Regions from separate parts of the Mesorhizobium sp. NZP2234 genome, predicted to be linked through region 1. Evidence: predicted binding sites of a transcription regulator. Region 1 holds the regulator's gene; the other holds the start of a gene.

Evidence for each region. The regulator PhoB, encoded in region 1, activates phosphate uptake and scavenging genes when phosphate is short. The targets are predictions, from matches to a motif close to TGTCATNNANCTGTCAT.
Region 2: a site for PhoB is predicted at 1,711-1,727, ahead of EB230_RS15240 (acid phosphatase). Genes of this name have one in related genera too.

Annotation. Positions count from the first base shown of each region.
Region 1 covers NZ_CP033364.1:1,582,109-1,589,919, reverse strand. The annotation lists gene xylF (D-xylose ABC transporter substrate-binding protein) at 1-297, opposite strand, end outside; gene EB230_RS07790 (ROK family protein) at 569-1,813, shown strand; gene phoB (phosphate regulon transcriptional regulator PhoB) at 2,010-2,699, opposite strand; gene phoU (phosphate signaling complex protein PhoU) at 2,719-3,426, opposite strand; gene pstB (phosphate ABC transporter ATP-binding protein PstB) at 3,453-4,256, opposite strand; gene pstA (phosphate ABC transporter permease PstA) at 4,253-5,104, opposite strand; gene pstC (phosphate ABC transporter permease subunit PstC) at 5,108-6,091, opposite strand; gene pstS (phosphate ABC transporter substrate-binding protein PstS) at 6,159-7,214, opposite strand; gene EB230_RS07755 (PAS domain-containing protein) at 7,747-7,811, opposite strand, start outside.
Region 2 covers NZ_CP033364.1:3,098,450-3,102,326, forward strand. The annotation lists gene add (adenosine deaminase) at 1-376, shown strand, start outside; gene EB230_RS15235 (cytochrome-c peroxidase) at 384-1,670, opposite strand; gene EB230_RS15240 (acid phosphatase) at 1,870-3,399, shown strand; gene EB230_RS15245 (DUF922 domain-containing protein) at 3,523-3,877, opposite strand, start outside.

The sequences.
Region 1 (7,811 bases):
CGCCGGGCCGATCGCCGAAGCATCCTGCGCCAGGATGATCAGCGAGTTGGCGCCCTGCGAGATCAGGCTCTCGACATCGGTAAGCTGCTTGCCGGGATTGGACTGCGCATCGGCGGAAATGTACTTGTCGCCGGCGGCCTCGATCGCCTTCTTCATGGCGGCCTCGTCGGTTTTCCAGCGCTCTTCCTGGAAGTTCGACCACGAAACACCGATGACCTTGTCCTTCGCCTGCGCGACCGACGCAAGCGTCAGCGACATGGCGACACCCGCCAGGATGGCGGCCGTGAATCTCTTCATGATATCCTCCCTGCGCCGCGTATGGCGCGACCAAACTGACCCGAAGGCCGGCACAGAGGCTCTATTTTTTCGAGCCTCAAAAAAAATACTGGTCCATCGTCGAAACGCTGTCAACATCGATTCTGATGGATATTGAGGTGTCGCGGACTTTTTTTCGAGCCCCGCAATAAATAAATGACAGCACCATCCGCTTCTGCCAGTATTTGTCCCGGTTGCCGGCAGTGTTCGAGGGGCAGGAAGAACCGCGGCGACCGGGAGGATGTGGGAAAGTATGTCGGTCGGAATCCGCCACGACGATCTGCGCCGGCGCAACCGCGCCATGGTGATTGCGGCCGTGCGCCGGGCCGGCCAACCGTCGCGCACCGAGATCGCCGCGACCACCGGCCTCAGCCATTCGACCATATCGGCGATCTCTTCCGACCTGATCGGCGAAGGCATCCTGGCCGAGGGCAAGCCGAGCGAGGCCGGTGCGCTCAAACGCGGCCGGCCACAGGTCGGCCTCGGCCTCAACCCGGAGGCCGCGGCCATCATGACCGTGGTGCTGTCGCTGAATTTCCTGTCCGTCGCCGTCATCGACTATGCCGGCCAGGTGATATCGGAGGAACAGCGCCGGCTGGACACGCTGACCATGTCGCGTGAGGCGCTGATCGGTGAATGCGTCGCCATTGTACGGCGCCGCCTCGAGGATCCCGATATCGACGTGCGCAGCGTCGCCCGCATCGCACTGGCGATCCAGGGCATCACCGACACCGAGGCCAGGGCCATGCTGTGGTCGCCGATCACGCCGCAGACCGATATCGCCTTCGCCGACATACTGGAAGCCGAGTTCGGCATCCCGGCCACCATGGAGAACGACTGCAACATGATGGCCGTGGCGCTGCGCTGGCGCGACCCCGAACGCTACCGCGACGACTTCATCGCCATCCTTTTGTCGCACGGCATCGGCATGGGCCTGGTGCTGAAGGGCGAGTTGTTCACCGGCACCCATTCGTCGGGCGGCGAGTTCGGCCACATGATCCATCGGCCAGGCGGCGCGCTCTGCCGATGCGGGCGGCGCGGGTGCGTCGAGGCTTATGCCGGCAACTACGCCATCTGGCGCAATGCCAGGCAGCTTGGCGAGGACACCGAGCCGGTCGCCGATGTCAGCGATGCGCAGATGCGGGCGCTCGCCGCCACGGCACGTGAACGGGCCGGGCCCGAGCGCGAAGCCTATCGCAAGGCCGGGGAAGCACTGGGTTACGGCCTCGGCAGCCTGTTCGCGCTGATCGATCCCGCCCCCGTGGCCATGGTCGGCGTCAGCGCCGCCGCCTTCGACCTGATCGAGCCGGCATTGCGCGAGGCGATCGCCCAGACCGCTGGCGGCCAGCACTCGAAATCGATTTCGTTCGACACCGAACCGAACGAGCTGCCCCTGATCCGCGAGGGCTGTGCCATGCGCGCACTGACCTTCGTCGATCAGGAAATCTTCGCGCCGGGCGTGCAGGCGAGAGGGAGTGCTGGGAAGAATGTGGCTTGAGCGAACGCCTGTGCCGATCCCACAGATCAGCGCTGGAGATTGGCCGAGCCCCCTCGAGGTCGTCATCCCTGGGCGGAGCAGGAGCGAAGCTCCGTCGCGGAGACCCTGGGATGACGAAGCCATAAGCTCTGAGCCAACACCAAATGCGTTCTATCCGGGAGCGGATGCAACCCGTCAACGCTTCCGCGCCAAGGACCTAATCCTCACGGATCGCGTAGCCTGCCCCACGGATGGTGCGGATGACGTCGGGCATGCGGCCATTGTTGACCGCCTTGCGCAGGCGGCCGACATGCACATCCACGGTGCGCTCGTCGATATAGATCGTCTCACCCCAGACATTGTCGAGCAGTTGGCTGCGCGAGAACACGCGGCCGGGATGGCGCATCATGAATTCCAGAAGGCGGAATTCGGTCGGCCCAAGCCGGATCTCGCTCTTCTTGCGGTAGACCCGGTGCGATTCACGGTCGAGCACGATGTCGCCGACCTTGAGCACGCTGGACAGCACTTCCGGCTTGGCGCGGCGCAGCAGCGCCTTGACGCGGGCCATGAATTCCGGCGTCGAGAACGGCTTGACCAGATAGTCGTCAGCACCGGTCGAAAGGCCGCGCACGCGGTCGCTCTCCTCGCCGCGCGCCGTCAGCATGATGATCGGCAGCCGTTCGGTCTCGGGCCGCATGCGCAGGCGCCGACAGAGTTCGATGCCGGACACCGCCGGCACCATCCAGTCGAGCACCAGAAGGTCGGGCACGTTCTCCTGCAGGCGGATTTCAGCCTCGTCGCCGCGCGGCACCACCTCGACCTGGTAGCCTTCGGATTCAAGATTGTAACGGAGCAGCACTCCCAGCGGCTCCTCATCCTCCACCACCATAATGCGTGGCGCGATCATCGATTGGTCACCTCTTGCGTCAAGCCGCCGGCGCCGACATCGCCGTCTCGTCCTGTTTGGGGCGGTTGGCGGGCAGTTGCGTGCCGGTCAGGACATAGTACGCGTTCTCGGCGATGTTGGTCACATGGTCGCCGATGCGTTCGAGATTCTTGGCGCAGAACAACAGATGCGTGCAAGCGGTGATGTTGCGCGGATCTTCCATCATGTAGGTCAGGAGTTCGCGGAACACCGACGTGTATTTGACGTCGATGCGTTCGTCGTCGGCGCGCAGCTTCGCAAGCGCGGCGGCATCGCGCGCCGCATACTCCTCGATCACGCCCTGCACCTGGATCAGCACCAGTTGCGCCATGGCGTCGATGGAATGCGACAGGTCGCGCGGCGTTGCGGCGAGACCGACGGTGCCGACGCGCTTGGCGATGTTCTTGGCAAGGTCGCCAATGCGTTCGAGGTCGCCGGCCATGCGGATCGACCCGACGACATGGCGCAGATCGTCGGCCATCGGCTGGCGCTTGGCGATCAGCGTGATGGCGCGATCGTCGAGTTCGCGCTGGCGTGCATCCATGATGGCGTCGTCGGAGACCACGCGCTGTGCCAGCGCATTGTCGGAATTCAACAGCGCCTTGGTGGCACCGCCGACCATCGAGCCGGCGAGATCGCCCATGTCGCTGATCAGCCTGCTGATCTGTCCGAGATCCTCGTCGAAGGCTGCGACTGTGTGTTCGGCCATGATCCTGGTCCTCGTAATGCGTGCGATCAGCCGAAGCGGCCGGTGATGTAGTCTTGCGTGCGTTTTTCGCGGGGCGACGTGAAGATCTTCTCGGTACGGTCGAATTCGACCAGTTCGCCCAGATACATGAAGGCGGTCTGCTTCGAGACGCGCGCCGCCTGCTGCATGTTGTGGGTGACGATGACGATCGTGTAGTCGGCTTGCAGCTCGTCGATCAGTTCCTCGATCTTGGCGGTCGACAGCGGATCGAGCGCGGAGGCCGGCTCGTCGAGCAGGATGACCTCCGGCTTCACCGCCACCGTGCGGGCGATGCACAGCCGCTGCTGCTGGCCGCCCGACAGGCTGAGGCCGCTGGCATTGAGCTTGTCCTTGACCTCCGTCCACAGGGCTGCGCGCTTCAGCGCCTGCTCGACACGGCCGTCCATCTCGGCCTTGCTGATCTTCTCATAGAGCCTGACGCCGAAGGCGATGTTCTCATAAATCGACATCGGGAACGGCGTCGGCTTCTGGAACACCATGCCGATCTTGGTGCGCAAAAGGTTGAGGTCCTGCGAGCGGTCGAGAACGTTCTGGCCGTCGAGCAGCACCTGGCCCTCGGCGGTCTGCTTGGGGTAGAGCTCGTAGATGCGGTTGAAGACGCGCAGCAGCGTCGACTTTCCGCAGCCGGAAGGGCCGATGAAGGCGGTGACGCTGCGCTCGGGCAGCGACAGCGTGATATCCTTCAGCGCCTTCGACTGGCCGTAGTAGAAGTTGAGGTTCTTGACCTCGATCTTGGCCTTGGCCGCCGCCTCGGCGGCGATCGTCATGTCTGGAGACAACATCTGGCTCATTTGTCCTCTCTGCGTCCTGTCAGGCTGCGCGCAAAGATGCTGAGCGCGAGAACCGTCAATGTGATTATGAGTGCGCCGGTCCAGGCCAGCTGCTGCCATTCCTCGTAGGGGCTGAGAGCGAACTGGAAGATGGTGACTGGCAGGCTGGCCATCGGCGCATTGAGATTGCTGGACCAGAACTGGTTGTTCAGCGCCGTGAAAAGAAGGGGTGCGGTCTCGCCGGAGATGCGGGCAATGGCCAGCAATATGCCGGTGACGATGCCCGAAAGTGCCGCGCGATAGGCAACCGAACGGATGACCACCCAGCGCGGCGCGCCGATCGCGGTGCCGGCTTCGCGCAACGCGTTCGGCACCAGATTGAGCATGTCCTCGGTGGTGCGCACGACGACCGGGATGACCAGGATGGCCAGCGCGACGGCACCGGCGATCGCCGAGAAATGCCCCATCGGCCGCACCATCAGCTCGTAGACGAACAGACCGATGATGATCGATGGCGCCGACAGAAGAATGTCGTTGATGAAGCGCACCACGGTGGTGAGCTTCGAGAAGCGGCCGTATTCAGCCATGTAGGTGCCGGCCAGCACGCCGATCGGCGTGCCGACGATGATGCCGATGATGGTCATCACGATGCTGCCGTAGATAGCGTTGAGCAGGCCGCCGGCGTCACCGGGCGGCGGGGTCATTTCGGTGAACACCGACAGCGAGACCCCCGACAGGCCCTTGTAGAGCAGTGCGCCGAGGATCAGCGCCAGCCAGGCAAGGCCGATGCCGGCGGCGATGACGCACAGCGTCATCATCACGCCATTCTTGCGCTTGCGGCTTTGGTGAAGCGACGCGGCTGTCGACATCGGTCAGGCTCCCGTGCGGGCATCGATGCGCATCAGCATGTAGCGTGCGATGGCAAGGATCAGGAAGGTGATAACGAACAGGATCAGGCCGAGCGCGACCAGCGAGGAGGTGTAGAGATCGCCGACGGCTTCGGTGAATTCGTTGGCGATGGTCGCCGAGATGGTCGTTGCCGGTGCGAACAGCGACGTGCTGATGCGATGGGCGTTGCCGATGACGAAGGTCACCGCCATTGTTTCACCAAGCGCGCGGCCGAGAGCGAGCATGACGCCGCCCATGATGCCTATGCGCGTGTAGGGAATGACGACCCGGCGCGTGACCTCCCAGGTCGTGCAGCCGATCCCATAGGCCGATTCCTTCAGCACCGATGGCACCGTATCGAACACGTCCTTGGTGATCGAGGTGATGAAAGGCAGGATCATGATGGCCAGGATCATCGCCGAGGTCAGCAGGCCGATGCCATAAGGAGGGCCGGCGAACAGGCCGTTCAGGCCCGGAATACCGTGGAACACGCTGATAATGAAAGGCTGCACCGTCGTCTGCAGGAACGGTGCCAGCACGAACAGGCCCCAGATACCGTAGATGATCGAAGGGATGCCGGCCAGCAATTCCACCGCCATGCCGATCGGGCGCCGCAGCGGGCGCGGGCAGAGCTCGGTGAGGAAGATGGCGATGCCGATGCCAAGCGGCACGGCGATCAGGATGGCGATTGCCGAGGTGATGATGGTGCCGTAGATCGGGGCCAACGCACCGAACTTCTCCGTCACCGGGTTCCAGCTTTCGCTGGTCAGGAAGGAAAAGCCGAAAGTCGACAGGGCTTGCCAGGAACCGGCAAACAGCGAGATCGCGACGCCCCCAAGCAGCACCAGCACCAATATCGCGGCGGCGCGGGTTGTCGCGTGGAAGATTGAGTCGGTCAGCGCGAACCGTCGAACGGTGGCATCGCGGGAACCTCTGACGGCTGGCAAGGCTTCCTGGACAGCGCTCATGTCAAGCTCGGCTCTTTCGGATTGAAGGGAAAGGAGCGCCACGGTCGCGGCGCTCCTTTGGAAGATGTTACTCGCCGGCGTAGACGGGCTTGCCGCCGGCCTGGATGTCGGCCTTCCACGAAGCCTTGATCAGATCGACGACGCTGTCGGGGATCGAGACATAGTCGAGCGCCTTGGCGGTTTCCTTGCCGTCCTTGTAGGCCCAGGCAAAGAACTTCAGGGCTTCGCCGGTGGCGGCGGCATCGTCCGGGGCCTTGTGGATCAGAACCCAGGTGGAGGCGGCGATCGGCCAGGTGGTGTCGCCGGGCTCGTTGGTGATGATGACGTTGAAGTTCTTGGCAGTCTTGAAGTCGGCATTCGAAGCGGCGGCGCCGAAGGATTCGAGCGACGGCTCGACAACCTTGCCGGCAGCGTTCACCAGCTTGGAGTAGGACAGGTTGTTCTGCTTGGCGTAGGCGTATTCGACGTAACCGATGCCGCCATCCGTCTGCTTGACGGTGTTGGCAACGCCTTCGCTGCCCTTGGCGCCGACACCCGTCGGCCATTCGACGGCGGTGTCCGAACCAACCTTGTCCTTCCAGTCGGGCGAGAGCTTCACCAGATAGTCGGTGAAGTTGAAGGTGGTGCCCGAACCGTCCGAACGATGCACGACGGCGATGGCGGTCGACGGCAAGGTGAGGGTGGGGTTCAGAGCCTTGATCGCGGCGTCGTCCCAGGTGGTGATGGCGCCGAGATAGATCTGGGCCAGCGTCTTGCCGTCGAGGACGAGTTCGCCCGGCTTGACGCCGGTGAGGTTGACGATCGGCACGATGCCGCCCATCACCATCGGGAACTGCACGAGGCCGTTCTTTTCCAGGTCGGCGTCGGACATCGGCTTGTCGGTGGCGCCGAAGGTCACGGTCTTGGCGATGACCTGCTTGATGCCGCCGCCTGAACCGATCGACTGGTAGTTGAGGCCGATGCCGGTGTCCTTCTTGTAGGTGTCGGCCCACTTGGCGAACACCGGGTAGATGAATGTCGAGCCGGCGCCGGAAAGGTCAGCTGCCATTGCCGCGGAAAGGGTGAAGGTAGACGCCGTAGCCATTGCAATCGCAACGGCCGCCGAGCGGATGAAATGTCTCATGTGGCCTGCTCCTGTTCGGAAGATGGTCTCTCGGCGCCATTCCTAACCGGCGCCCGCTGAGGCCAATAGCCTTCGATTATAACAGTCGCATGACAGTTTCGTGTCAGCCCGGTAACGCGTCACAAGCACTGGCAAGGGCGGTGGCATCGGGCGGTCGCGGCCCGATCCGAGTTTGCTCTCGGAATCAGGGGCTTGGGCCGCCCGCGAGCCGGAGCCGCCGCCGGATTCGACGGGGCTTTATCAAGGGAAGAAAATCCGGGCGGGAGTGCGTTGCTCAAGGCCAGAGCGTGTCGTGGCCGGGCCATCGCCAAAAACAGGTCCGTTGGGGTAGGTTGACGCTGCTTCTTTGCCGGCGGTCGCTGCTCCCGCCCGTAACTGCAAGGGCGGAATTCGATTTTGCTATTGTCTCGGCTGGGTGCCGACTTTGATATGGTGCGATCGCACCATAGTCATTGCACGCGGGCATGGCAGCAAATCCACGATTGATTCCCTTGGCTTGCCTCTCACATCCCTGGCACCAGGCAACGCGATGCTATCCCGCGCTGCGCTGGACCTGGCGGCCGGCGCCGATCCAGCGCTCGACCTTCTCCAGCAGGG
Region 2 (3,877 bases), 1.5 Mb from region 1:
CGAACTGCTGGGAGCCGACCGCATCGACCACGGCGTGCGGGCGATCGAGGATCCGGACCTTGTCGACTTGCTGGCGCAAAGACGGATTCCGCTCGGCATCTGCCCGGTCTCCAATCTGGCGCTTGGCGTCTATCCCTCGCTGGCGCAACATCCGCTTGACGCCCTGCGCAAGGCCGGGGTCCCGGTCTCGATCAACACCGACGACCCGGCGCTGCTCGACACCACGCTTGAAGCATCCTACGCCGCTTGCGCCGAGACCTTCGCCTGGGACGACGAAACCATCCGCCAGCTCGCCGCGACATCGGTGCAGGCGAGCTACGCCGACCCCGCGATGAAGGCAGGGATCTTGGCCGATCTGGCGGCCTGGCGGAGCTAGCAAGGGTTCAGTTCGCGGGCACTGTCCCGGCCTGCTGATCGGCGTCCGTCAGCGTTTGCAGGAACGCGACGATGTCGTCGATCTCGGCATCGTTGAGCGCCGGTCCGTCGCCGGGCTTTTTGCCGTTGAAGGGCGGTTCCTGATTCAAGTTCGGCCAGTAAGCCTTTGGCAGATCATCATATTGCCGGACCGTGCCATCGGCATTCCTGGGATACCAACGGCCGGGATCGGTGTCGCGGCTGGCGTAGAAGGCGACCGCGTCGCGCAGCGTGTGGAAGGCGCCGTTGTGGAAGAAGCTCTTGCGCAGCGCGACGTTGCGCAGGGTCGGCGTCTTGAACAGGCCGCAATACTCGGTCCGGCCCTTGAAGTCGGTGCGCAGCGGGCCGCACAGGCCGAGATCGACATAGTCGGGATCGGCATTGGCGGGAATTGCCGCGTTGCGCGGCACGGCGATGGCGATCAGGCCGAAATCGGTGAATTGCGGCGGCTCGCCGTCATTGGCGGGTTCGCTGAGATGGCAGCTGGCGCAATTGCCCTTGGCCTCGTCCTCGAACAGCGCGCGGCCGCGCAGCTCCTGCGCCGTGAGCTCAGCCTTGCCGGCGAGGAAGGCGTCGTAGCGGCTGGAATAGGGATAGAAATCGGGCGCACTCTGCTCGAACGTGCCGAGCGCCTCGGCGGCGGCGTCGAAAGCATCGTCCGGGTGGTCGAACACGTCGTCGCCAAAGGCCGCCTTGAACTCGCCGGCATAGGCTGATTTGCGCAGGGCTGATGTGACGGCGGCCCCGTCCTTGTTGGCCATCTCGAAAGGCGAGAGCAGGGGGATTTTCGCCTGGTCCTTGCCATGGTCGGCCCGGCCGTCCCAGGTCAGGCCGCCGGTCGGGCCATTGTCGACGCTCTCGTCGCCCTCGTCCTCGGAATCGTAGAAATGCTCGGTGAAGGCGGGCGCCGCCTGCAAATAGCGCAGCGACGGCACGGCGCGCACGCCTGGTTGGTCGAGGTTTGGACCGCCCATCTCGACCGGCTTGGCCGAGGCCGGGCCGAAGGCGTGACGCTGGTCGTGGCAGGACGAGCAGGCCTGCCTGCCCGAGGCGGACAGGGCCGGATCGAAGAACATTTTTCGGCCAAGCGCCATGAGTGCCTGCGCCCGCGCGAAGGCATCGGCACGCGACAGCGGGCCGGGGTGGACGCTGCCGGATCCGGCATGGACAAGGGTTTGCGGCCAGGCGAGGGCAAGGCCGAACAACGAGGCGGCAGCGGCCGCGATCATCAGGCGTTTGCCTCGTCCCGTCGTCATCGCTTCCCGGTCCATTTCGCTCCGCAGTTAGGGTCGCACTGCAACGGATTGATGACTGCTCCCGTTCTTCACGAAACCGTGTTCGCGGGCGAGGCAAGTGTCACAAAGGTGACAAGGCATCGACGTAGCTCTTTGCATGCGCGGCCTCCGGCCATGCACGACGCCTCTAGCCATTCCCCTTAGCCACGAGGACTCCTTGATGCGGCCCTTCAGTTCGCTTTTCCTGGCCTCCACCGCCCTGGCATCGGTCGCTGGCGCTGCCAACGCCGCCCCTCCCGGCTACGACAAGATCGACACCGTCGTCGTCATCTATGCCGAAAACCGCAGCTTCGATAATCTTTATGGCGGCTTCCCCGGCGCCAATGGGCTGGCCAATGTCTCGGCCGACCAGGCGCGCCAGCTCGACCGCGACGGCAAGCCGCTTTCAGAACTGCCGCCGGCCTGGGGCGGGCTGACCGCCAAGGGCGTGACGCCTGTTGTGACCGAGGCGCAGTCGGCGCATCTCGGCAACGCCAGCTTCGCCATAGACGACGCCAGCGGCTTCAACGAGAAGACCTCCGTCGTCACGCGCGACCTCTGGCACCGGTTCTACCAGGAGCAGATGCAGATCGATGACGGCCGGAACGACAAGTTCGCCGCCTGGGCCGATTCCGGCGGTCTTGTCATGGGCCATTATGACGGCTCCAGCCTGCCGATGTGGGCGGTGGCGAAGAAATACGTGCTGGCCGACAATTTCTTCCAGGGCGCCTTTGGTGGTTCCTTCCTCAACCATTTCCAGCTCGCCTGCGCCTGCGTCCCGGTCTATCCAAACGCCGATACCAGCCCGGTGAAGGGCCAGATCGCCGTCGTCGAGGCCGATGGCAAGACACTCAAGGTCGCCGACAACTCGCCGCCCTCCGCCCTTGGCGGCGTGCCGAAATTCGTCAATGACGGCGCCATCACGCCCGACTTCCATGTCGTCAACACCATGCAGCCACCCTACCAGCCCAGCGCCAACAAGCCGGCCGAGGGCGGCGACAAGGCGCTGGCCGACCCGGCGCAGCCGACGACGCTGCCGCCGCAGCACGATATCACCATCGGCGACCTCCTTTCGCTGCGGGGGATCGACTGGGCCTGGTATGCCGGCGCCTGGCAGGCCACGCTCGACGGCAAGAACGCGACGCCGGTGCCGAACTTCCAGTTCCATCACCAGCCGTTCAACTATTTCGCCGCCTATGCGCCGGGCACCGCCGCGCGTACCGCGCATCTCAGGGATGGCGGTCTCGACGGCTCCGAATTCATCAAGGCGATCGACGACGGCAAGCTGCCTTCTGTCAGCTTCTACAAGCCGCAGGGCAATCTCAACGAGCACAGCGGTTATGCCGATGTGACATCGGGCGACCAGCATCTGGCCGACCTCGTCGCGCATCTGGAGAAGAGCCCGCAATGGAGCCACATGCTGGTGGTCGTCACCTATGACGAGAATGGCGGCTTCTGGGACCATGTCGCGCCGCCCAAAGCCGACCGCTGGGGCCCGGGCAACCGCGTCCCGGCCTTCATCATCTCGCCCTATGCGAAGACGGGCACGGTCGACCACACGCAATACGACACGACGTCGATCCTGCGCTTCATCACCGCGCGCTACGACCTGCCGGTGCTGCCGGGCATCGTCGCCCGCGACAAGGCGCTGCGCAACAACGACCAGCCGCCGATGGGGGATTTGAGCGCCGCGCTTGATCTGGGCCGGTAGGGCGGCGGGCCGAGCGGCCCTCGATCGACGGGGAAGAGGAAAGGCGCGAGTTTGCCACGGTGGCGACCGCGCCATGGCGTCGGGGCTGGGGGGCCGGACCTGATGGAGCCGCGATGATGGCGCTCAGCCGCCATTCACCAAGGCTAGCACAAGCTTCTGCAGATTGCCGCCCTGGCCGAACTCGACGCGGTCGAAATCCCGGCTGCCCTGTATCCTCGCCTTCGAGATCGCATCGAGCCGCTTGACCACTTCGGCCCTGGTCTTGCTGCATTTGGGGTCATCGGCGACGGTCAGGCCGTCTGTCGCGGCTTCGATGTCATGCACCATTTTTATCATGCTGGCGCCATGCACCTTCTCATGGGCGCTGACGCCGGCGATGAACACTTCCCAGTTCTTCTGGACGGCCGGCGGCAGCGGGGCGGATGGGCTTGGCAAGGTGTAGGTGATGATCAGTTTCGGCTTCCCCGCCGTCAGCACG